3 regions of the Streptomyces sp. NPDC050549 genome follow, and region 2 is predicted to be linked to each of the others. Evidence: riboswitches for the same ligand, from Rfam matches in the RefSeq annotation. Region 2 holds a riboswitch; each other region holds the start of a gene.
What was found. A riboswitch is a leader RNA that binds a small molecule or an ion and turns the genes downstream of it on or off. The one in region 2 is predicted to bind cobalamin.

Region 1: it holds a riboswitch for cobalamin, as region 2 does, so the genes downstream of both, AB0I51_RS03355 (prenyltransferase/squalene oxidase repeat-containing protein) here and metE (5-methyltetrahydropteroyltriglutamate--homocysteine S-methyltransferase) in region 2, are expected to answer to the same signal.
Region 3: it holds a riboswitch for cobalamin, as region 2 does, so the genes downstream of both, AB0I51_RS25800 (cobalamin biosynthesis protein) here and metE (5-methyltetrahydropteroyltriglutamate--homocysteine S-methyltransferase) in region 2, are expected to answer to the same signal.

What each region holds. Positions count from the first base shown of each region.
Region 1 covers NZ_JBFAJD010000001.1:739,616-747,017, forward strand. Annotated here, with positions in the region: gene AB0I51_RS03340 (ATP-binding cassette domain-containing protein) at 1-1,446, opposite strand, end outside; gene AB0I51_RS03345 (energy-coupling factor transporter transmembrane component T) at 1,443-2,519, opposite strand; gene AB0I51_RS03350 (SCO2322 family protein) at 2,512-3,123, opposite strand; gene AB0I51_RS03355 (prenyltransferase/squalene oxidase repeat-containing protein) at 3,120-4,370, opposite strand; cobalamin riboswitch at 4,466-4,600, opposite strand; gene AB0I51_RS03360 (phosphotransferase) at 4,660-5,337, shown strand; gene AB0I51_RS03365 (glutamate ABC transporter substrate-binding protein) at 5,516-6,439, shown strand; gene AB0I51_RS03370 (PP2C family protein-serine/threonine phosphatase) at 6,537-7,402, opposite strand, start outside.
Region 2 covers NZ_JBFAJD010000053.1:36,296-43,697, forward strand. Annotated here, with positions in the region: gene AB0I51_RS43265 (histidine phosphatase family protein) at 1-279, opposite strand, end outside; gene metE (5-methyltetrahydropteroyltriglutamate--homocysteine S-methyltransferase) at 390-2,708, opposite strand; cobalamin riboswitch at 2,853-3,077, opposite strand; gene meaB (methylmalonyl Co-A mutase-associated GTPase MeaB) at 3,150-4,133, opposite strand; gene scpA (methylmalonyl-CoA mutase) at 4,130-6,307, opposite strand; gene AB0I51_RS43285 (methylmalonyl-CoA mutase subunit beta) at 6,316-7,402, opposite strand, start outside.
Region 3 covers NZ_JBFAJD010000018.1:135,593-142,994, reverse strand. Annotated here, with positions in the region: gene AB0I51_RS25825 (alpha/beta fold hydrolase) at 1-541, opposite strand, end outside; gene AB0I51_RS25820 (class II aldolase/adducin family protein) at 656-1,387, opposite strand; gene AB0I51_RS25815 (lysozyme) at 1,584-2,336, shown strand; gene AB0I51_RS25810 (inorganic phosphate transporter) at 2,435-3,694, shown strand; gene AB0I51_RS25805 (hypothetical protein) at 3,728-3,949, shown strand; cobalamin riboswitch at 4,084-4,226, shown strand; gene AB0I51_RS25800 (cobalamin biosynthesis protein) at 4,326-5,267, shown strand; gene AB0I51_RS25795 (cobyric acid synthase) at 5,264-6,775, shown strand; gene cobN (cobaltochelatase subunit CobN) at 6,772-7,402, shown strand, end outside.

The DNA of each region.
Region 1 (7,402 bases), on a different contig from region 2:
GCGCAGGATCGTGACCAGGCGGGACTTGGCCGCGTAGTCGAGACCCCGGGTCGGCTCGTCGAGCAGGAGGAGGGGCGGCCGGGCCGTGAGCACGATCGCGAGGGCGAGCGCGAGGCGCTGCCCCTCGGAGAGATCGCGGGGGTGGGTGTCGTCGGTCACATCGGGGAGGAGGCCGGAGACGAGGCCACGGCAGGTACCCGGCTCGGCGCCCGCGTCCGCGTCGGCCGCGGCGCACTCGGCGGCGACCGTGTCGGCGTACAGCAGGTCACGGGGTTCCTGCGGGACCAGGCCCACGCGGCGTACGAGGTCCCGGGGCGCCGTGCGATGCGGGGTGAGGCCGCCGGCCCGGACCGATCCGGAGGTGGGCGCGACCAGGCCGACGAGGGTGTTGAGGAGGGTGGACTTGCCGGCGCCGTTGCGGCCCATGAGGGCGACGGTCTCGCCCGGGGCGATGGTGAGGTCGACGCGGCGGAGGGCGTCGATACCGGCACGGCGGACTGAGAGGGCGCGGACTTCCGCCGTGTGGACGGGAGTCGGGGCGGGGCTTTTGCGTGCGCGCCAACGGGAGCTTGGCGGGCGGGAGTTGGGGAGCTGCCCGTTGAACGGGGTTGCGCCACGGGCCGGTTCGCGTCCGGCCAGGCGCCCCCGCAGTCCGTCCGCCCGGCGCCGCGCGTCCCGCACAGTCAGGGGCAACGGCGTCCACTCGGCGAGCCGGCCCAGGGCCACGACCGGTGGGTACACGGGGGACACCGCCATCACCTCCGCCGGGCTGCCGAGGACCGGCGCCGCACCCGGGGCCGGAAGCAGGACGACCTGGTCGGCGTACTGGACGACCCGCTCCAGGCGGTGTTCGGCCAGCAGGACCGTGGTCCCGAGGTCGTGGACCAGGCGCTGGAGGACGGCGAGCACCTCCTCGGCGGCGGCCGGGTCCAGGGCCGAGGTCGGTTCGTCGAGGACGAGGACCTGGGGGTGCGGGGTGAGGACCGAACCGATCGCGACGCGCTGTCGCTGGCCGCCGGAGAGGGTGGCGAGGGGGCGGTCGCGCAGGTCGGCGAGGCCGAGCAGATCGAGGGTCTCCTCGACGCGGCGGCGCATCACGTCCGGGGCGATGCCCAACGACTCCATGCCGTAGGCGAGTTCGTCCTCGACCGTGTCCGTCACGAAGTGGGAGAGCGGGTCCTGGCCCACTGTGCCCACCACGTCGGCGAGTTCACGCGGCTTGTGGGTGCGGGTGTCACGGCCGGCGACCGTGACCCGGCCGCGCAGGGTGCCGCCGGTGAAGTGCGGGACCAGTCCGCTCACCGCGCCGAGAACCGTGGACTTGCCGACCCCCGACGGGCCCACCAGCAGCACCAGTTCGCCTTCCGGGACCTCGAAGTCGATTCCCTGGACGGCCGGTTGGGCTGTGCCTTCGTACGTCACGGAGACATCCTCGAAGCGGATCACGACGGCTCCTTGAAAGTGGGCAACGCGGGGGCCAGGCCCAGCAGTACGGCAGCCGCCGGCCAGAGGGGAAGGGTCGGCGCGACCAGCGGCACCACACCGGGAGTGAGCGCGCCTGGGTCGCGGACGGAGGCCAGCGTCAGCAGCGCGGCGACCGTCGTACCCGAGCCCGCGACCAGCCACGCCCGCGCGTCCCACGGGTCGGGGCGGTACCGGGTGCGCAGCGTACGGCGGCCCCCCAGCCGCAGCCCCGCCGCCGCGGCGACGACCCCGAGGAGCAGCAACGGCAGCCCGTAGACCCCGCCTTCGGCGGTGAGCAGCCCGTACGTCCCCGCGCACACACCGAGCAGCCCGCCGAGCGTGAGGGCGGCCGTCGTCCGCCGTACGGAGGCGGGCACCTGTGCCGTACGGCCGTAGCCGCGCGCGTCCATCGCGGCGGCGAGGGCGACCGAGCGCTCCAACGCGCCCTCCAGGACCGGGAGTCCGACCTGGAGCAGGCCGCGCAGGCCCCGGTCGGGGCGGCCACGGAGGCGGCGGGCGGCACGCAGCCGCTGGACGTCGGCGACGAGGTTCGGGGCGAAGGTGAGCGCCACGACCACCGCGACGCCGGTCTCGTACAGGGCGCCCGGCAGGGACTTGAGGAGCCGCGCCGGGTTTGCGAGGGCGTTCGCCGCGCCGACGCAGATGAGCAGCGTGGCCAGTTTCAGGCCGTCGTAGAACGCGAAAGCCAGGCCTTCTGCGGTGACCTTGCCGCCGAGGCGGATGCCCTGCGCCCAGTGGGGGAGCGGGACTTCGGGGAGCGTGAGCAGGGTGTGCGTGCCGGGGACGGGGGAGCCGAGGGCGATCGCGAAGAGGAGGCGGATGAGGAGTACGGCCAGGGCGAGTTTCGCGAAGGCGGTGTAGGAGCGGGACCAGGGGGTGGGGGTGCGGTTCGTTGCCACGACGTAGGCCGTGACCGTGATCAGGAGGGCGAGGAGGAGGGGGTTGGTGGTGCGGGTGGCGGCGGTGGCGAGGCCGAGGGACCAGGTCCACCAGGCGCCGGGGTGGGTGGGGTTCGGGGTGCTGCAGTCACGCATGTTTGCGCCTGCGGGTCTGCCATATCGCTGCCGTGGCCAGGAGTGCGACGGCTGCCGTGCCTGCCAGCACGCCCACCGACGGGCCGTCGTGATGGGTTGTGGTGATCTGCTCTCCGCAGCCCTGTTCCGGATAGCCGCTGATCGCGCACAACAGGGCGTTCGTGTCGTAGCGCAGGGGCTTTGCGACCGATGCCAGTGCCTCCGCCGTCGTCGCGTCGGGAGACACCGTGGCGCAGGCGGTGCGGCCGGCGGGTGGGGTCTCACCGGAGGGCGCGTCGGACGCCGTACCGAAGTCGAGGACGAGAGCGACGCGCTTCTTCCCTTCCACGGCCGGGGAGTTGGCGCAGATCGTCGTGAAGTCGGCCGATGAGGCCCGGGGTTGCTTCGCGTCCGCAGAGTCCTCGCTCACCGCGAAGCGGAAGCCCTGGACGTCGCCGTCGGCGGGGCGGGTGGTGGAGGGGCCCTGGGTGGCGTAGGTCCAGTGGGTGCCGGTGCGGTCCCAGAAGGACCAGTAGCGGTAACCGGCCGCCTGGGCGGGGGAGTTGGCGGTGAGGGTGAGCAGGAGCGCGGTGAGGAGGAGGGTGAGGGAGGGGCGGCGGGTCACTGCTGCTGTCCGCGCTTGCGGCCACGGGCGACCAGGACGAAACCGGCGATCGCGACGACGAGGAGAGCGCCGCCGACGGCCCAGGCGACGTTCAGGGAACCGTCGTTGTCGTCGGATGCCGTCTTCTCCTCCGGGCCGGCGGTGACCCGCTCCTCGATGTCCGCGGGGGTCGGGCCGGTCGCGTTCAGCAGGGTGACGAGGTCCTGGCCGCCGAAGTCGTGGACGTCGGCGCCCTTCGCCGTGGTCGCCACGAAGACGAGTTGGGCGTAGGCGGCCGGACCACTCTGCGCGGCCCACGCCTTGGAGTGGGTCTCCAGCCAGTGCAGGGGCTTCGCCGCCTGGTCGTGCAGGCCGAGGGACGACAGGGCGACGATCGCGTCGGCCGTGTTGCCGTAGTCGGGCTGCGGCTTGGCGCCGGGGAGTGGGGAGGTCAGATGACCGTCCTTGGCCATGGCCCGGGTGAGCCAGCGGGCACCGTTGAGGCTCAGCGCCGTCTCGGGGACATGGGGATCCGGCTCGGCGCAGCCCGTGGGGGCCTCGGCGTCGTCCTGCCGGCTCCCGGTCAGCGACTCGCCGTCCAGGCCGAGCACGGCGGCGGCGGTCGCGTCCGCGTTGGCAAGGAGCCTGCCCTTCTTGTCGGGCTGGTAGGCGAAGGCGCCCGCGTCCGTGCCGTTGTCGCAGGGCAGCGCGAGCTTGCGCAGTGCGTCGTAAGGGGACTTCCCGTCCTTGCGGACGTTCGGCACGGTCACCCCGGCGTCGCCGAGCGCGCCGATGACGACGGCGGTGGAGTTCGCGTCACTGGCGCCGCCCGCGGAGTAGCCCCAGCCGCCGTCGGCGTTCTCGACGGACTTCAGCCACTTGACGGCCTTGGCCACCTGCGCGTCGTAGGAGACGGTCAGCGTCGAGAGTGCCTGTACGGCGGCGGCCGTGCTGTTCGTGTCGACCATGACCTTGGCGTCGCACGCCTTGCCGGGGTCGGCGCGGAACGCCGCGAAGGCGCCGCTCGCGCACTGCTGCCCGGCCAGCCACGCCACCGCCTTGTCGGCGGGCTGTACACCGACGGCATCCTGCGCCAGCAGGGCGAGGGACTGGCGCCAGACGCCGTCGTAGGTGGGGTCGGAGGTGCCGTAGAGCCCGGCGGGTATCGCCACGGACGGCGACGGACCTGCGGCGACGGCGGGCGTCGCGGCGATCACGGTGACGGTGATGCCGGCGGCCAGGGCCGCGGCCTTGCGGCGGACGTTCATGATCGGCGGGTGCCTTCCCCTGTTGGGGAGCAGGGCGGCGCACGGGATCACCCCCGGGCGGCTCGGCTCCGTATTCCTCGACGGTGCGTGTGAGCCGGTCACGTGCCGTGCGGGGCGGTCCGGCTCACCGGCCCCGGGAGGGGGACGGATCACGGTTGCGGGTCAGCGCCGGAATTGCACCGGCTTTCCCCCGTACGGGTGTGATGACGACCCGGCCACTGTACGGGCAACCTGAGCGCGCGCTGTGAGTGGGGGTTGCCCGGTCCTGCGGGCCCGATAGGTTCTGGCCATGTCGGTGACGGGGAAGCTGATCGGGTCCGGCCGTACCGCGGACGTGTACGAGATCGACGAGGCATGGGTGCTGCGCCGCAACCGGGAGGACTGGGGGGACGCGGCGGCCGAGGGCGCGGTGATGGAGCATGTACGGGCGCACGGCTACCCCGTGCCCCGGGTGCGGCCGGGGGACTCGCGTACCTCGCGCACCGACCTCGTGATGGAACGGCTGACCGGGCCCACCATGCTGGAGGCGTTGGTCGCGGGCACGATCGACGTCCGGGAGGCGGGGGCCGTACTCGCCGCGCTGCTACGGCAGTTGCACGCGATCCCCGGCCGACGCCCCGGCACCCGGGTCCTGCACCTCGACCTCCACCCGGAGAACGTGCTGCTCACCGCCGACGGTCCCCGGGTCATCGACTGGGGCACCGCCGAGGACGGCGACCCCGGACTCGACTGGGGGCTCTCCGCGATCATCATCGCCCAGGTCGCCGTGGACGACCTGCCGATCGCCGACCCGGCCCGCGCGATGCTCGCCGCACTCCTCGCCGACCCCGCCGATCTCACGGAGGAGGGTCTCGCGGAAGCCCGGCGGAGGCGTGCGGCGAACCCGACGATGACTCCGCGCGAGGTCGAACTCCTCGGTGCGGCAGAGGAGTTGATCCGATCGCTCGCATCTCCTCGGGAACCGTGAATCGACGTGAACGCGTCACCGCCGACGAGTGCGTGAGGGGCCGGGGCGCCGGACGGCGGCTTCGGATGGGTTCCGAGGGCTGCGGGGCAGTGTGGGGGAACTTCGGGCACGTGGAGAAGAGAGCGGGTCGCCGGCTGCCCGCCGGGTTCTTGCCGCCGTCGTGGCGTCGCTGGCCGCGATGACGCTGACGGTGTCCTGTGCGGACTCGGCCGCCCCGCATCACCGTTCACCCGTCGAGGAGCGCGCGCCGGCCGAGAGCGCGACCGCGAGCACACGAACCGGGACCGCCGAGAACTGCGATCCGCTGTTGTCGCTGAAACCGCCGGCCCGCATGCCGACGCCGGGTGGCAGGATGCCCAGCGGTTCGGCGATGGAGCGGATCGTCGCCCGCGGACGGCTGATCGTGGGAGTGGACCAGAACACCTATCTCTTCGGCTACCGCAATTCCGAGACCGGACAGCTGGACGGGCTCGACATCGACCTGGTGCGGGAGATCTCCCGCGCGCTGTTCGGGCGGCCCGACCGGGTGCAGTTCAGGGCCGTGCCGTCCGCGCAGCGGATCGGGTTACTGCAACGCGGCGAGGTCGACCTCGTCGCGCACTCCATGACGATCACCTGCGAGCGCATGAAGCAGGTGCTGTTCAGCAGCGACTACCTGGACTCAGGCCAACGCGTCCTCGTCACCGACACCTCCCCGGTGAAGACCCTGGCCGATCTCGCCGGACAGAAGGTGTGCACGGCCCGGGGAACCACCTCACTGACCGAGTTGCAACGCGCCCGCCCGAAGGTGCGGCCGGTGACCGTCTCCGACTGGACCGACTGCCTCCTGCTGCTCCAGCAGGGCGAGGTGGCCGCCGTGTCGACCACCGACAACGTCCTCGCCGGACTGAGCGCCCAGGACCCCGCCACCCGCATCACCGGACCGCGGTTCACCTACGAGCCGCACGGAATCGCCGTGTCGAAGACGACACCGGAACTCGTCCGCTTCGTCAACGGCGTCCTCGCGCACCTGCGCGCCTCGGGCACGCTCCGCGCCCTGCACGAACGGTGGTTGGGCCCCTACGGCGACTTCTACCCGCCCGCGCCGCGCTACCGCGACTGAGGGCGCCCGAGCGATGTGTCGTACCGGCAGGCTTACCGGCCGACGCCCTTCCGTCGGCAAGTTGGGCCGATCCGGGACTGGTGACGGGGGGCCGGACTCAGACCCGCACCGGCGCCGCCACCCCCGTCGGCTGGCACAGGACGAGGGCCAGGTCGTCGGTGGGCGGGCCGCCGGCGTGCGCGAGCAGGCGGTCGTACAGCGCGTGCAGCGCCCCGTCCGGCGTCGGCTCGCTCAACGCCGTCGCGCACTCGGTGAGCAGGGCGAACGGGGTGCCGTCGAGGGCGCGGGACTCGGTGAGGCCGTCCGTGTAGAGGAGGAGCCGGTCGCCGGGCTGGAGGCGGACCCGGTACTGCCGCGGGTCCGGGCACAGGCCCAACGGCAGTGCGGGGACCCGGGGTTCGAGGAGTTCGAGGCGCTGCCCGGAGCGCAGGGGCGCCGGATGACCGCAGTTGACGAGCCGTACCTCGCCCGGCCCGAACTCGGCCAGCACCGCCGTCACGAAGTCCTCGGGGCCGAGACCCGGGGCGAGCCGGGCGTCCAGCGCCTTCGCCAGAGTCGTCAAGTCCGGTGCCGTATAGGCGAGTTCACGGAACCCGATGAGTGTGTCGGCCGCCGTCCGCAGCGCGTCGAGCCCGTGCCCGCGCGCATCCCCGACCAGCACCCGCAGGCCGTACGGCGTCACCGCGAGGTCGTACAGGTCGCCGCCGACGGAGGACTCGCGGTTCGCGCAGTGGTAGCGGGTGCTGACATGGGTGCCGGAGAGGGTGCGGGAGACGGGCCGCAGGATCGCCTCCTGGGTGATCCGGGCCACCTCCCGCGCCTCGGCGAGGCGTTCCCGCAGCCGGCCGCGCTGTCTCGCCGCGTACACACTGCACGCGCAGCCGAGGAGCAGCCCGCCCCAGCGGACGGCGAAACCGGCGTTCAGCTGTGCCCCCGAGCCGAGCCCCGCCGCCAGCGCGAGCA
Region 2 (7,402 bases):
TTCCCGCGCCATCACCTCGTCGAGGGTCAGGCCCCGCCAGCGGCCCATGTCGAGCCCCGCCAACTCCGGCTCCGGCACGGCCGCGAGACCGAGGGCGGACGCCGTCTCCCGGCAGCGCGCCGTGGGGGAGACCAGTACCCGGTCGGCCGCCCCGAGCGAACCGGCGGCGGACTCGGCGCAGGCCCGGCCGCGCGGGTCGAGCGGACTGCCCTCGTCGAACCGGGCCTCCCGCAGGGACCGGTTCAACGCCGGTGAGATCAAGGTGATACGGATGGTCACTCGCTCGCTCCGGTTCTCCTGGCTGTACGGAACATCGTCTCGCGTAAACCGCACGACGGGGGCGGCCGGGCGGACACCTGCCCGGCCGCCCCCGCCTTCGGGCCTTCGGGTCAGGAGCCGGCCAGTTCCTCACGGACCGTACGTGCCGCCGCGACCAGGCTCTCCAGGGACGCGCGGGTCTCGGGCCAGCCGCGGGTCTTCAGACCGCAGTCGGGATTGACCCACAGCCGCTCCGGCGGAATGGCCTCAAGTCCCTTGCGCAGCAGGGCCGCCGCCTCGTCCGCGTCCGGGACCCGCGGCGAGTGGATGTCGTACACGCCGGGTCCGGCCTCACGCGGATAACCGTGCCCGGCCAGCTCGCCGGCCACCTGCATGTGCGAACGGGCCGCCTCCAGACTGATGACGTCCGCGTCGAGATCGTCGATGGCCTGCACGATGTCGCCGAACTCGGCGTAGCACATGTGCGTGTGGATCTGCGTGTCCGGCCGGACCCCGGAGGTGGTGAGCCGGAACGCCTCCGTCGCCCAGGAGAGATACGCCTCCCGGTCCGCCGCGCGCAGCGGCAGCGTCTCGCGCAGCGCCGGCTCGTCGACCTGGACGACCGAAGTCCCCGCCGCTTCAAGGTCGTCGACCTCGTCGCGCAGGGCGAGGGCGACCTGCCGGGCGGTGTCGCCGAGCGGCTGGTCGTCGCGGACGAAGGACCAGGCGAGCATGGTGACCGGCCCGGTGAGCATGCCCTTGACCGGTCGCGAGGTGAGGGACTGGGCGTATGCCGTCCAGCGGACCGTCATCGGCTCGGGGCGGGAGATGTCCCCGGCCAGGATCGGCGGCCGGACGTAACGGGTGCCGTAGGACTGCACCCAGCCGTGCTGCGTGGCGAGGTAGCCGGTGAGCTGCTCGGCGAAGTACTGGACCATGTCGTTGCGTTCGGGTTCGCCGTGCACCAGGACGTCGAGGCCGGTCTTCTCCTGGAAGGAGATCACCTCGCCGATCTCCGCCCTGATGCGCTCCTCGTACCCGTCCGTGTCGATCCGGTTCTTCCTCAAGTCCGCGCGGGCGGTGCGCAGTTCGGCGGTCTGCGGGAAGGAGCCGATCGTGGTGGTCGGCAGCAGCGGGAGCCCGAGGCGCGCCCGCTGGGCGGTGGTCCGTTCGCCGTACGGCTGGGAGCGGCGGGCGTCGGCCTCGGTGACGGCGGCGGTACGCGCCCGTACGGCGGGGTCCCGGGTGATCGGGGAGCCCGCGCGGGAGGCCAGGTCGGCCCGGTTCGCGGCCAGTTGGGCGGAGATGCTGTCGGTCCCCTGGGCCAGGGCCTTGGCGAGCGTGACGACCTCACGTGTCTTCTGACGCGCGAACGCGAGCCAGCGCAGGATCTGCGGTTCGATGTCCCGTTCGGCGGCGGCGTCGAGCGGGACGTGCAGCAGCGAGCAGGAGGCCGCCACGTCGACCCGGTCGGCGAGACCGAGCGACGTGCCCAGTACGGCAAGGGACTTGGTGAGATCGTTGCGCCAGATGTTGCGGCCGTCGACCACCCCGGCGACCAGCCGCTTGCCGGGCAGCCCGCCCACCGCGGCCAGTGCGTCCAGGTTGGCGGCGGCGGCCTCGGTGAAGTCGAGCGCCAGCCCCTCCACCGGAGCCTTCGCCAGCACCGGCAACGCGTCGCCGAGCCGGTCGAAGTAGGAGGCGACCAGCAGCTTCGGCCGATCGGCGAGCGCCCCGAGCTCACGGTAGGCACGCTCGGCGGCGTTCAGTTCGGCCGGGGTCCGGTCCTGCACGAGCGCGGGCTCGTCCAGCTGCGCCCACTCCGCGCCCGCCGCCCGCAGATCCGCCAGCACCTCGGCGTACACGGGCAGCAGCCGGTCCAGCAGCGTCAGCGGATCGAAGTCCGGGGCGACGCCGGGCGCTGGCTTGGCGAGCAGGAGGTAGGTGATGGGGCCGACGAGCACCGGGCGGGCCGTGAGGCCCAGCGCGAGGGCCTCACGGAATTCGCCGACCTGCTTGCCGGAGTCGGCGGCGAAGACTGTGTCGGGCCCCAACTCGGGCACCAGATAGTGGTAGTTGGTGTCGAACCACTTCGTCATCTCCAGCGGCGCCACGCCCTGCGTGCCGCGCGCCATCGCGAAGTACCCGTCCAACGGGTCGAGTCCGACGGCGGCGCGGTGGCGGGCGGGGATCGCGCCGACCATGACGCTGGTGTCCAGGACGTGGTCGTAGTACGAGAAGTCGCCGGTCGGCACTTCGTGGATGCCGGCCTCGGCGAGCTGCCGCCAGTTGGTGCGGCGCAGTTCGGCGGCGGTGGCCCGGAGGGCGTCGGCGTCGACGGAGCCCTTCCAGTAGCCTTCGACGGCCTTCTTCAGTTCCCGGCCCTGTCCCTGACGGGGGTAGCCGTACACGGTGGCCCGTGCTGCCGCGGCTGCGGACTTCGCTGTCACGGAACTCTCCTTCGCGAGCTGTCTCCCTGAGATCCCGGGGACGGGACGCGAGCGCGAAGGAACGCCAGACCGGACGGCTGTTGAGCCCGTCGGTATGTACGCCGACCCGCCCACGAGGTCACCGGGATTCCGCGCGCAAAACCCGTTCGCGCGCGGGCAGTTGGCAGGTCTTCGGACTCGCGGGCACGCCCTCCGTCGAACCGGAGGACACCTACTGGCCGTCGCTTCCCAGATCCTGTCGCGGACCCAGTGCGTATGACGGCGGTCGTTCCTGCTCACCGCTGCGGGGCAGTCCCGGAGTCTCACCGGGTTCCCTCTTGCGACGCGCCCGTCCGGCTGACGGGGCGAACCAGCTGCGTGGGTCAGCCTAGCGGGTGGGTTGAGTTTCGGCTTTCCGCCGGTGGGGGCCGGGCGCGCAGTTCCCCGCGCCCCTCAGGTGAGTCAGCTGGGCGGGAGTCCAAAAGCTCGCAGGATTTCCTCGGCCGCCAGAGTTGCCGTCAACTCGCCGTCTCTGACCCGCTGTTCGAGCACAGGCCCAAGCGCACGCACCGTCGGATCCGCGTGCAGCCTGCCCAGAAGCTCCTCGCGGACCATCGTCCACGTCCAATCCACCTGCTGCTCGCGGCGCTTGGCGGCCAGACGACCTGTGGAGTCCAGCAGGGACCGGTGTTGTTCCAGGCGCTCCCAGACCGTGTCCAGGCCCGTGCCCTCTCGTGCGCTGCAACTCAGTACCGGCGGGGTCCACGCGGCGTCGGCCGGATGCATCAGGCGCAGGGCGCCTGCCAGTTCACGTGCCGCGCTCTTCGCGTCGCGTTCGTGCGGGCCGTCCGCCTTGTTGACGGCGATGACGTCCGCCAGCTCCAGGACACCCTTCTTGATGCCCTGCAACTGGTCGCCGGTGCGGGCCAGGGTCAACAGGAGGAAGGAGTCGACCATGTTGGCGACCGCCGTCTCCGACTGGCCGACGCCTACCGTCTCGACGAGGACGACGTCGTAGCCCGCCGCCTCCATGACCACGATCGACTCCCGGGTCGCCTTCGCGACACCGCCGAGCGTGCCGGCGGTGGGGGAGGGGCGGACGAAGGCCGCCGGGTCCACGGCCAGGCGTTCCATGCGGGTCTTGTCGCCGAGGATCGACCCGCCCGTCCGGGTGGAGGACGGGTCGACGGCCAGCACCGCGACACGGAAGCCGAGCGAGGTGAGCAGCGTGCCGAACGCGTCGATGAACGTCGACTTGCCCACACCCGGAACACCACTGACGCCGATCCGCCGCGCCTTTCCACTGTGCGGCAGCAGCTCGGTCAGCAACTCCTGTGCCATGGACCGGTGTTGGGGCCTGGTCGACTCGACGAGCGTGATGGCGCGGGCCACCAGGGCCCGCTTGCCGTCGAGCACCCCCTTCACATAGGTGTCGACATCGATCACGGGGTGTGCCCGAGGTCGGTGGCCAGCCGCTCGACCAGGTCGTAGGCCGCGTCCGGGATCACCGTCCCGGGCGGGAACACGGCCGCCGCGCCCATCTCCAGGAGCGTGGGGACGTCCTGCGGAGGGATCACTCCGCCGACCACGATCATGATGTCCTCGCGGCCCTCCTCGGCGAGGGATTCCTTCAGCGCCGGTACGAGGGTGAGGTGTCCTGCGGCCAGTGAGGACACCCCGACGACGTGCACGTCCGCCTCGACGGCCTGGCGGGCCACCTCGCCGGGGGTCTGGAAGAGGGGGCCGACGTCGACGTCGAAGCCGAGGTCGGCGAAGGCGGTGGCGATCACCTTCTGGCCGCGGTCGTGGCCGTCCTGGCCCATCTTGGCGACCAGGATGCGCGGGCGGCGGCCCTCGGCCTCCTCGAACTCGGCCACGAGGGCACGGGTGCGCTCGACGGACGGGGAATCGCCGGCTTCGGTGCGGTACACACCGGCGATCGTACGGATCTGGCTCGCGTGCCGCCCGTACACCTTCTCCAGCGCGTCGGAGATCTCGCCGACCGTGGCCTTCGCACGGGCCGCGTTCACCGCCAGCTCCAGGAGGTTGCCGGAGCCCTCGGCGGCCCGGGTCAGGGCGTGCAGCGCGTCCTGGGTGGCCTGTTCGTCGCGTTCGGCGCGCAACCGCCGTAGTTTCTCGATCTGTTGGGTGCGGACGGAGGAGTTGTCGACCTTGAGGACGTCGATCTGCTCGTCGGTCTCCACCCGGTATTTGTTGACGCCGATGACCGGCTGGCGACCGGAGTCGATGCGGGCCTGGGTGCGGGCCGCGGCCTCCTCGATGCGCAGCTTGGGGATGCCCGCGTCGATCGCCTTGGCCATACCGCCCGCCGCCTCGACCTCCTCGATGTGCTGCCAGGCCCGGCGCGCGAGGTCGTAGGTGAGCTTCTCGACGTAGGCGCTGCCGCCCCAGGGGTCGATGACCCGGGTGGTGCCGGACTCCTGCTGGATGAGGAGCTGGGTGTTGCGGGCGATGCGGGCCGAGAAGTCGGTGGGCAGCGCGAGGGCCTCGTCGAGGGCGTTGGTGTGCAGCGACTGCGTGTGGCCCTGAGTGGCCGCCATCGCCTCCACCGCCGTGCGCGTCACGTTGTTGAACACGTCCTGCGCGGTCAGCGACCAGCCCGAGGTCTGCGAATGGGTGCGCAGGGAGAGGGACTTGGCGTTCTGCGGGTCGAACTGCCTGACCAGCTTGGCCCACAGCAGGCGGGCCGCCCGCAGTTTCGCGATCTCCATGAAGAAGTTCATGCCGATCGCCCAGAAGAACGACAGCCGGGGCGCGAACGAGTCCACGTCCATCCCCGCCTCCCGGCCCGCCCGGATGTACTCGACCCCGTCGGCGAGGGTGTACGCCAGCTCCAGGTCGGCCGTCGCGCCCGCCTCTTGGATGTGGTAGCCGGAGATGGAGATCGAGTTGTAGCGGGGCATCCGCTGCGAGGTGAAGGCGAAGATGTCGGAGATGATCCGCATCGACGGCTTCGGCGGATAGATGTAGGTGTTGCGGACCATGAACTCCTTGAGGATGTCGTTCTGGATGGTCCCGGCCAACTTCTCGGGCGGTACGCCCTGTTCCTCGGCGGCGACGATGTAGAGCGCCAGTACCGGCAGCACGGCGCCGTTCATCGTCATCGACACGGTCATCCTGTCCAGCGGGATGCCGTCGAAGAGCTGCCTCATGTCGTAGATCGAGTCGATCGCCACGCCCGCCATGCCGACGTCACCGGTCACGCGCGGATGATCACTGTCGTAACCCCGGTGCGTGGGCAGGTCGAAGGCGACCGACAGGCCCTTCTGACCGGCCGCGAGGTTGCGGCGGTAGAAGGCGTTGGACTCCTCGGCCGTGGAGAAGCCCGCGTACTGGCGGATCGTCCAGGGCTGGTTGACGTACATCGTCGGGTACGGGCCGCGCAGATACGGGGCGATGCCCGGGTAGGTGCCCAGGAAGTCCAGGCCCTCCAGGTCCTGCCCGGTGTACAGCGGCTTGACCGCGATGCCCTCCGGGGTCTCCCAGAGGAGATCGTCGCCACCCGCCGCCTTCTTGACGGCGTCACGCCACTCGTCGGCACCGGCTTCGGTGGCCGGGGTTCCCAGCTCGATCCCGGAGAAGTCGGGGATGCGCCCCATCGCTGCCATCAGGACACTCCCATGCGGTCGAGGGTGGCGGACAGGACGGCCACGGCGTCACAACCCGCGAAGACATAGGCGTCGACGCCGGGGTACTCGCCGGGACGGCCCGCGAGGAACACGTGCCCGGCACCGGCCGACCTCAACTCCCCGGCGACCGAGGCCGCTTGCTCCTCGTACAGTGCGTCGCTGGAGCACAGACAGGCCTCGGCGGCCCCGCTGTCCTCGAACGTGCCCTCCGTGACGGTCTCGATGCCGCCCGCCTGGAACAGGTTCGAGGCGAAGGCGAGGCGGGCCGTGTGCGCGGCGGCCGGGCCGAGCGCGGCCAGGAAGACGCGCGGCCGGGAGCCGGTCGCGGCGAGATGGGCGTCGGAGCGGGCGCGCAGTGCCTCGTAGGCCTCGTCGCGGCGCACGCGCGGCAGCCCGCCGGAGGGGACTTCGGGAGCGGGTGCGCGCTCCGGGAGGCGCTCGGCGAGGTTCGGGAACTCGCTGACGCCGGTGATGGGTTCGCGGCGCCTGGCCAGCTTCGCGCTGCGCGCCGCCCAGGTGGTGGCGAGGTCCTCGCGGAGGCTGTCGGAGGCCAACGCGGCTGCCTGGCCGCCCTGTTGCTCGATGTGCTGGAAGAACTCCCAGCCCGCGTGGGCGAGTTCGTCCGTGAGTCGCTCCACGTACCAGGAGCCGCCCGCCGGGTCGATCACCCGGGACAGATGCGACTCCTCGACCAGGATCGTCGAGGTGTTGCGGGCGATCCGGCGCGCGAACGCGTCCGGCAGGCCCAGTGCGTGGTCGAAGGGCAGCACGGTCACGGACTCGGCGCCGCCCACCCCGGCGGCCAGCGTTGCGACCGTCGTCCGCAGCATGTTCACCCACGGGTCACGGCGGGACATCATCACCGGCGAGGTCACCGCGTGCTGCACCTGCCCGCCGGGCGCCCCGCACACCTCGGCGACCCGCGCCCAGAGCCTGCGCGCCGCGCGCAGCTTGGCGATGGTGAGGAACTGGTCGGCGGTGGCCGCGTACCTGAACTCCAGCTGGGCGACGGCCTGTTCGACGCTCAGCCCGGTCCCGGTCAGCTCCCGCAGATAGGCCACACCG
Region 3 (7,402 bases), on a different contig from region 2:
TGCGGTGCAGGAACTCCATGACGTTCAGGGCGAGTTCGCGGGTGGTGGCCAGGCCGTGCACCGCGATCACCCAGGTGCTGCGCGCGCCGGGTACGAACCACGCGGGCAGGGAGCCGAGTTCGCCGGGGATGTCGATGTCGGCGTGGTCGAGGCCGAGGGCGGCGCTCGGGTTGCCGATGTGGACGTTGGGGGTGAGCCACACCTTGTCGCGGGGGTGCAGGGTGCCGTGGGTGACGCGTTCGAGGCGGCGTACGACGGCGTCGGCGGAGTGGGGCGCGGTGTCGATCACGTGACCGACGACCGCGTGGGAGCCGTCACCGGCGAGGCCGTAGATGCCGGGGCGCAGGGAGGCCAGGTCCCGGGTGAGGGTGATCTGCCCGGCGGCGGTGGCGTGCACCGTGAGCCGGGGTTCGGTCGGCAGGGGACGGCCGGGCGGCGCCTTCAGCGCGGCGTCGCTGGCGTACCGCCCGGCGGCGACGCCCACCGCACCGGCCGCGAGGGCCACGGAGACGGCCGCGGCCGTCGCTTTGACTGTGCGCACGGCTCCAGTGTCCCGGCGGACCCGCCCGGCGGCCAGCCGAAGGCGGCACAGGGTCGACGCGGGCCGCGAAGGTATCGCGGGCCGCCGAAGCGAGCGAGAGGCGCCGCGGGCGGGTCACCCCCGCTGCCCATACCCCCGCAACCGCTCCCCCGCCTCCGCCACCTGCTCCCCCGACAGCAGCGTCGGCGACAGCCCGGGCACCGACGACGCCGTCAGCCACAACCGGCACATCCACTCCAGCTGGGCCGTGCGGTCGAACGCCTGGTCCAGGGAGGCACCGTAGGCGATCGTGCCGTGGTTCTGGAGGAGGCAGGCGGAGCGGTCGGCGAGGGCTTGGAGCATGTTCTCGGCCAACTCCTCGGTGCCGTATGTCGCATACGGGGCAACCCGGACCGGGCCGCCGAGGGCGCCGGACATGTAGTGGATCGAGGGGAGTTCGGGGACGAGGGTCGAGACGGCCGTCGCGTGGACGGCGTGGGTGTGGACGACGGCGCGGGCGTCGGTGCTGCGGTACACGGCGAGATGCATGGGCAGTTCGCTCGTCGGGAGGAGGGTGCCGAGTACCTGTCGGCCTTCGAGGTCGGCGCCGACCGTGTCGTCGGGTGTCAGCCGGTCGTAGGGCACGCCCGAAGGCGTGACCAGGACGATGTCGCCGACGCGCACCGAGACGTTCCCGGAGGTGCCGACCACCAGGCCGTCGGACACCGTCCGGCGGGCCGTCGCGACGAGTTCGCCCCAGGCCTGCGCCTCCTCGGGGCGCACACGCCTGCGCCACGGCTCCCCCACAGCCTGTGCGCCCTCCCCGACTTCCCGTCCGCCCCGCTCGTCCCGCCGCCGCTCAGCCATGCCGCGATCCTGCCAGCCGGTTCTCCAACACGCGCTCGGGCGCGGGCACTTTAAGCCGGAAGCCGCATCTCCGAAAGAGTACATATAGGCATGTAACGCCCACTCAGGCCGCTTGGCCGGAGACCGATCGGCGTCGACAGATCTTCCAATAGCCTCTGGGGGATTTGTCGTACACGCCGCCATTCCCGGGGGAAACATGGCCCGTGATCGCAAACCGTCCCGTCATCGCGCCCGCCTCGTCGCGGCCGTCACTGCGCTCGCCGCCGGCGGAACCGCGCTCGCGCTCGCCGAGATTCCGGCCGCCGCCGCGAGCCCCGCCAAGGGCCACGACGTCTCCTCGCACCAGAAGAACGTCAACTGGCCGAGCGCGAAGGCGAAGGGCGCCACCTTCGTCTACGTCAAGGCGACCGAGTCCACCGACTACGTCAGCCCCTACTTCACCCAGCAGTACAACGGCGCCCGGGCAGCCGGCATCATCCGGGGCGCCTACCACTTCGCGCTCCCCGACAAGTCGTCGGGCACGACCCAGGCCGCGTACTTCGTGGCGCACGGCGGCGGCTGGAAGGCGGACGGCTGGACGCTGCCGCCGGCGCTCGACATCGAATACAACCCGTACGACAAGAAGCACGGCTGCTACGGCCTGAGCAAGGCGAGGACGGTGAGCTGGATCAAGGCCTTCAGCGCCGAGGTGAAGCGGGAGACCGGCCGTCGTCCGGTGATCTACACGACCGCCCACTGGTGGAACACCTGCACGGGCGGCAGCACCGCCCTGGCCTCGACACACGCGCTGTGGATCGCCCGCCACGAGTCGGCGGACACGGGCCCGCTGCCCGCCGGCTGGTCGTACTGGACCTTCTGGCAGTACGACAACAGCGGCGGCCTCCCGGGTGATCAGAACCTCTTCAACGGGTCCTTGAGCCAACTGAAGAAGTTCGCCCGCGGCTACTAGCCCGTACAGACACTTTGGAGACCCCCTCAGTTCATCTTCCGTTCACCCAGGTTTCCTACGGTCAACGCAACAATGACCTCGAACGATTGCCTGGGTAAATGGAAAGCTTCTCGCTGATTCTCGCGATTGTGGTAGTCACCGCACTCGCGTTCGATTTCACGAACGGTTTCCACGACACCGCCAACGCGATGGCCACCACCATCTCGACCGGTGCACTCAAGCCCAAGGTCGCGGTGGCCATGTCGGCCACCCTCAACCTGGTGGGCGCTTTTCTCTCCGTGGAGGTCGCCAACACGATCTCCAAAGGTCTCGTCGATGAGAGCGGCATCCGTCCCGAGGTCATCTTCGCCGCCCTGGTCGGTGCGATCCTCTGGAACCTGGTGACCTGGCTCGTCGGCCTGCCGTCCAGTTCCTCGCACGCCCTGATGGGCGGTCTGATCGGCGCCACCATCGCCTCGGCCGGCACCGGCGCGGTCCACGGCGACGTCCTGGTCACCAAGGTGCTCCTGCCCGCGGTCGCGGCCCCGATCGTCGCGGGTGTCGCGGCGATGCTCGCCACCCGGTTCTCGTACACGCTGAGCCGGAACTCGGACGGCAAGGCCGCCGACAAGGGCTTCCGGGTCGGCCAGATCGCCTCCGCCGGACTGGTCTCGCTGGCCCACGGCACGAACGACGCGCAGAAGACGATGGGCATCATCACTCTGGCGCTGATCGCCGGCGGTTCCATCGCCCCCGACTCGGACCCGCCCACCTGGGTCATCCTCTCCGCGGGCCTCGCCATCGCGATGGGCACCTACATCGGCGGCTGGCGCATCATCCGTACCATGGGCAAGGGCCTGACCGACCTCCGGCCGCAGCAGGGCTTCGCCGCCCAGACCAGCGCCGCCGCGGTCATCCTGGCCTCCTCGCACATCGGTTTCTCGCTCTCCACCACGCACGCCGTCTCCGGCTCCGTGATGGGTGCCGGCCTGGGCCGCAAGGGCGGTGTCGTCCGCTGGTCGACCGCCACCCGGATGTTCGTCGCCTGGGGTCTGACGCTGCCGGCCGCCGCGCTGGTCGGGGCGCTCGCCGAGTCCGTGACCGACCTCGGCGACTGGGGCACCGCGCTGGTGGCCGTCTTCCTGATCGCCTCCAGCACCGCGATCTGGCTGCTCTCCCGCCGCCAGGTGGTCGACGCCTCGAACGTCAACGAGTTCGAGGAGCCTGCCGGTGTGGTGACCGCCGCGATCGCCGCCGTCACCCCGCCCCCGTCGGTCGCCCTCTCCGAAGGCCTCACGGCGACGATCCCCTCGCCGCCCGCGACCCCGGCCCCCGTCGTGAAGTCCGACCCGGCGACCCCGCCGGCCGCCGCCGTCTGAGCCCGCGCCCCCGGTTGGAAGGAACGAATCAGCATGGACATCGACTGGGCAGCCCTCGGCTCCGTCTTCGGCGTCAGCCTCGTGGTCACCGTGGCCCTGGTGGCCGTCTTCACCCTCGGCATCACCGCCCTCTCGCGCCGCGAACGGGCCACCGCCCAGGGCGACTCCGCGACCCTCGCCCTGACCGGCGCGTACGCCTGCTTCGCGGCCTGCGCGGCGGCGGTGGCGTACGGGATCTACATCATCGTGGCCTGACCGGCCGCCAGTTGGACCCACCGTGGGGTGCGGGACGGATCACCGAACCGCACCCCACGTCTTCGTGCCCCCTCCGACGACCCGCGTGTGGGCATCAGCACACTCCTCCCCCGCAGGTCAACAGCAAGTTGACGCCCCTTCCAACCCCGTGGTGGACTGCCGGAGCCATGTACGGCGGCAGGAGAGGAAGCCGGTGCGAATCCGGCGCGGTCCCGCCACTGTCACCGGGGTAGACAACCCCGGGAGCCAGGAACTCTCACCGCCGGTCTCGTCGAACCAGGGCGTGGACACCCTGAGTGAGGACATATCGCCATGCTCGGCTGCCGTTCGAGGTCCCGTACCAGCGCAGTGTCCGACTCAGCGACCGGCTGAGCCGATGCGTGCCGATCGCGTCTTCGCGTACGGCGCCGCCGCCGGCCTTCTCGGCGACCATCTGCTCGGCGATCCCCGCCGCGGGCATCCGGTCGCCGCGTTCGGCCGCGCCGCAGGTGCCGTGGAACAGCTGTTGTGGCGCGACCACCGAGGCTGGGGCGCCCTGCACACCGCCGTGTGCGTGGGCGGCACCGTCTCCCTCGCCACCGTAGCCACTTCGGCCCTGCGACCGTCCCGTACGGCCTCTGCCGCCCTCACCGCCGCCGCCACCTGGGCGGTCGTCGGCGGGACCTCGCTCGCGCGCGAGGCCGGGACCATCGGGCGGGCGCTGGAGGCCGGTGACATCGAGGCCGCGCGGGCGCGCCTGCCGCACCTCTGCGGCCGCGACCCGCAGGCCCTCGACGCCGACGGGATCGCCCGGGCCGTCGTCGAGTCCGTCGCCGAGAACACCTCCGACGCGGTGGTGGGCGCCCTGGTGTGGGGCGGCATCGCGGGTGTCCCGGGTCTGCTCGGCTTCCGGGCCGTGAACACCCTGGACGCCATGGTCGGCCACAAGTCGGCCAAGTACCGTCGCTACGGCTGGGCTTCGGCCCGCCTCGACGACGTGGCCGGCTGGCCGGGCGCCCGCCTCACCGCCGCCCTCGCGACCGTTGCGGGCGGCGACCCGCGCGGTGCCGTACACGCCTGGCGCACCGACGCCCGCAAGCACCCGAGCCCCAACGCCGGTCCCGTGGAGGCCTCCTTCGCGGGTGCCCTCGGCGTGCGACTGGGCGGGACGCTCTCCTACGGCGGCCGGGTCGAGCACCGGCCCGTGCTCAACGGCGACGGGCGCGCCGTCGCCGTACCGGACATAGACCGTGCCGTACGGCTGTCCCGGCGCGTCGGCTGGCTCGCGTTCGGGGTCAGTGTCGCCGGGCGGCTGCTGGTGAAGGGACGGAAGTCATGAGCGGCGGCGGGCTGTTGGTCGCGGGCACCACCTCGGACGCCGGGAAGAGTGTCGTCACCGCCGGGATCTGCCGGTGGCTGGTGCGGCAGGGCGTGAAGGTCGCGCCCTTCAAGGCGCAGAACATGTCCCTCAACTCGTTCGTCACGCGCGAAGGTGCCGAGATCGGCCGGGCGCAGGCCATGCAGGCGCAGGCCTGCCGCATCGAGCCGACCGCGCTGATGAATCCCGTGCTGCTGAAGCCGGGCGGCGACCGCACCAGTCAGGTCGTGCTCATGGGCAGGCCCGTGGGCGAGATGAGTGCGCGCGGCTATCACGGCGGGCGGCAGGAGGCGCTGCTCGGCACCGTGCTGGACTGTCTCGCCGAGTTGCGGGGCACGTATGACGCGGTGATCTGCGAGGGGGCGGGCAGTCCCGCCGAGATCAATCTGCGGCGGACCGACATCGTCAACATGGGTATCGCACGCAATGCCGGGCTACCCGTTCTTGTCGTCGGGGACATCGACCGCGGCGGCGTCTTCGCCTCCTTCTTCGGGACCGTCGCACTGCTCGGCCCGGAGGATCAGGCCCTCGTCGCCGGGTTCCTCGTCAACAAGTTCCGGGGCGATGTGTCTCTCCTGGAGCCGGGGTTGGAGATGCTGCACGGCCTCACCGGGCGCCGGACGTACGGCGTGCTGCCGTTCCGGCACGGGCTCGGCATCGACGAGGAGGACGGGCTGCGCATCTCGCTGCGCGGGACCGTCCGCGAGTCCAGCACCGCGCCGCCGGTCGGCGAGGACGTGCTGCGGGTCGCCGTCTGCGCGATCCCGCTCATGTCCAACTTCACGGACGTGGACGCGCTGGCCGCCGAACCGGGTGTCGTGGTGCGGTTCGTGGACCGGGCGGAGGAGCTGGCCGACGCCGATCTCGTCGTGATCCCCGGGACCCGGGGGACGGTGCAGGCGCTGGAGTGGCTGCGGGAGCGCGGTCTCGCCGACGCCCTCGTCCGCAGGGCCGCCGAACAGCGGCCGATCCTCGGCGTCTGCGGCGGCTTCCAGATCCTCGGCGAGCACATCGACGACGAGGTCGAGAGCCGGCGGGGCTCGGTCGACGGACTCGGAGTACTTCCCCTGCGCGTGCGGTTCGCGCACGAGAAGACCCTCACCCGACCCGTCGGCGAAGCCCTCGGCGAGCGGGTGGAGGGGTACGAGATCCATCACGGTGTCGCCCAACTGACCGGCGGGGAAGCCTTCTTGGACGGCTGCCGGGTCGGTCGGACCTGGGGCACCCACTGGCACGGTTCGCTGGAGTCGGACGGGTTCCGGCGGGCGTTCCTGCGCGAGGTGGCCGCCGCCGCGGGGCGCCGGTTCGTACCGGCCGCCGACACCTCGTTCGCCGCGCTGCGCGAGGAGCAGCTCGACCGGCTCGGCGACCTGATCGAACAGCACGCGGACACGGACGCGCTGTGGCGGCTCATCGAGTCCGGCGCGCCACAAGGACTGCCTTTCATTCCACCGGGAGCGCCCGCATGAGCACAGTGTTGTTGTTGTCGACCGCCGACACGGATCTGCTGGCGGCGCGTGCCTCCGGCGCCGGGTACCGGATCGGCAACCCGTCCCGCGTGGACGCCTCCGAGGAGTTGCCCGCGCTCCTCGCCGGCGCGGACATCGCCGTCGTACGGCTGCTCGGCGGCAAGCGGGCCTGGGAGGACGGGCTCGCCGCGCTCAAGGCCTCGGGTATCCCGACCGTGCTGCTGGGCGGGGAGACCGTCCCCGACGCCGAGCTGATGGCCGAGTCGTCGGTACCGGCGGGTGTGGTGGCCGAGGCGTTGCGCTATCTCGTCGAGGGCGGGCCTGACAACCTCACCGAACTCGCCCGCTTCCTCTCGGACACCGTGCTGCTCACGGGCGAGGGCTTCGAAGCGCCGCAGAAGATGCCCGAGTTCGGCGTCCACGGCGAGCGTGCCTTCGTCGAGGGCCGCCCGACCGTCGGCGTGCTCTTCTACCGGGCGCATCACCTCTCCGGCAACACGGCCTTCGTGGACACCCTGTGCGAACAGATCGAGGCGAAGGGCGCCAACGCCCTTGCCGTGTACTGCGGTTCGCTGCGCGGTGCCGACTCCGGGCTGTACGAGATCCTCGGCAGGGCGGACGCCCTGA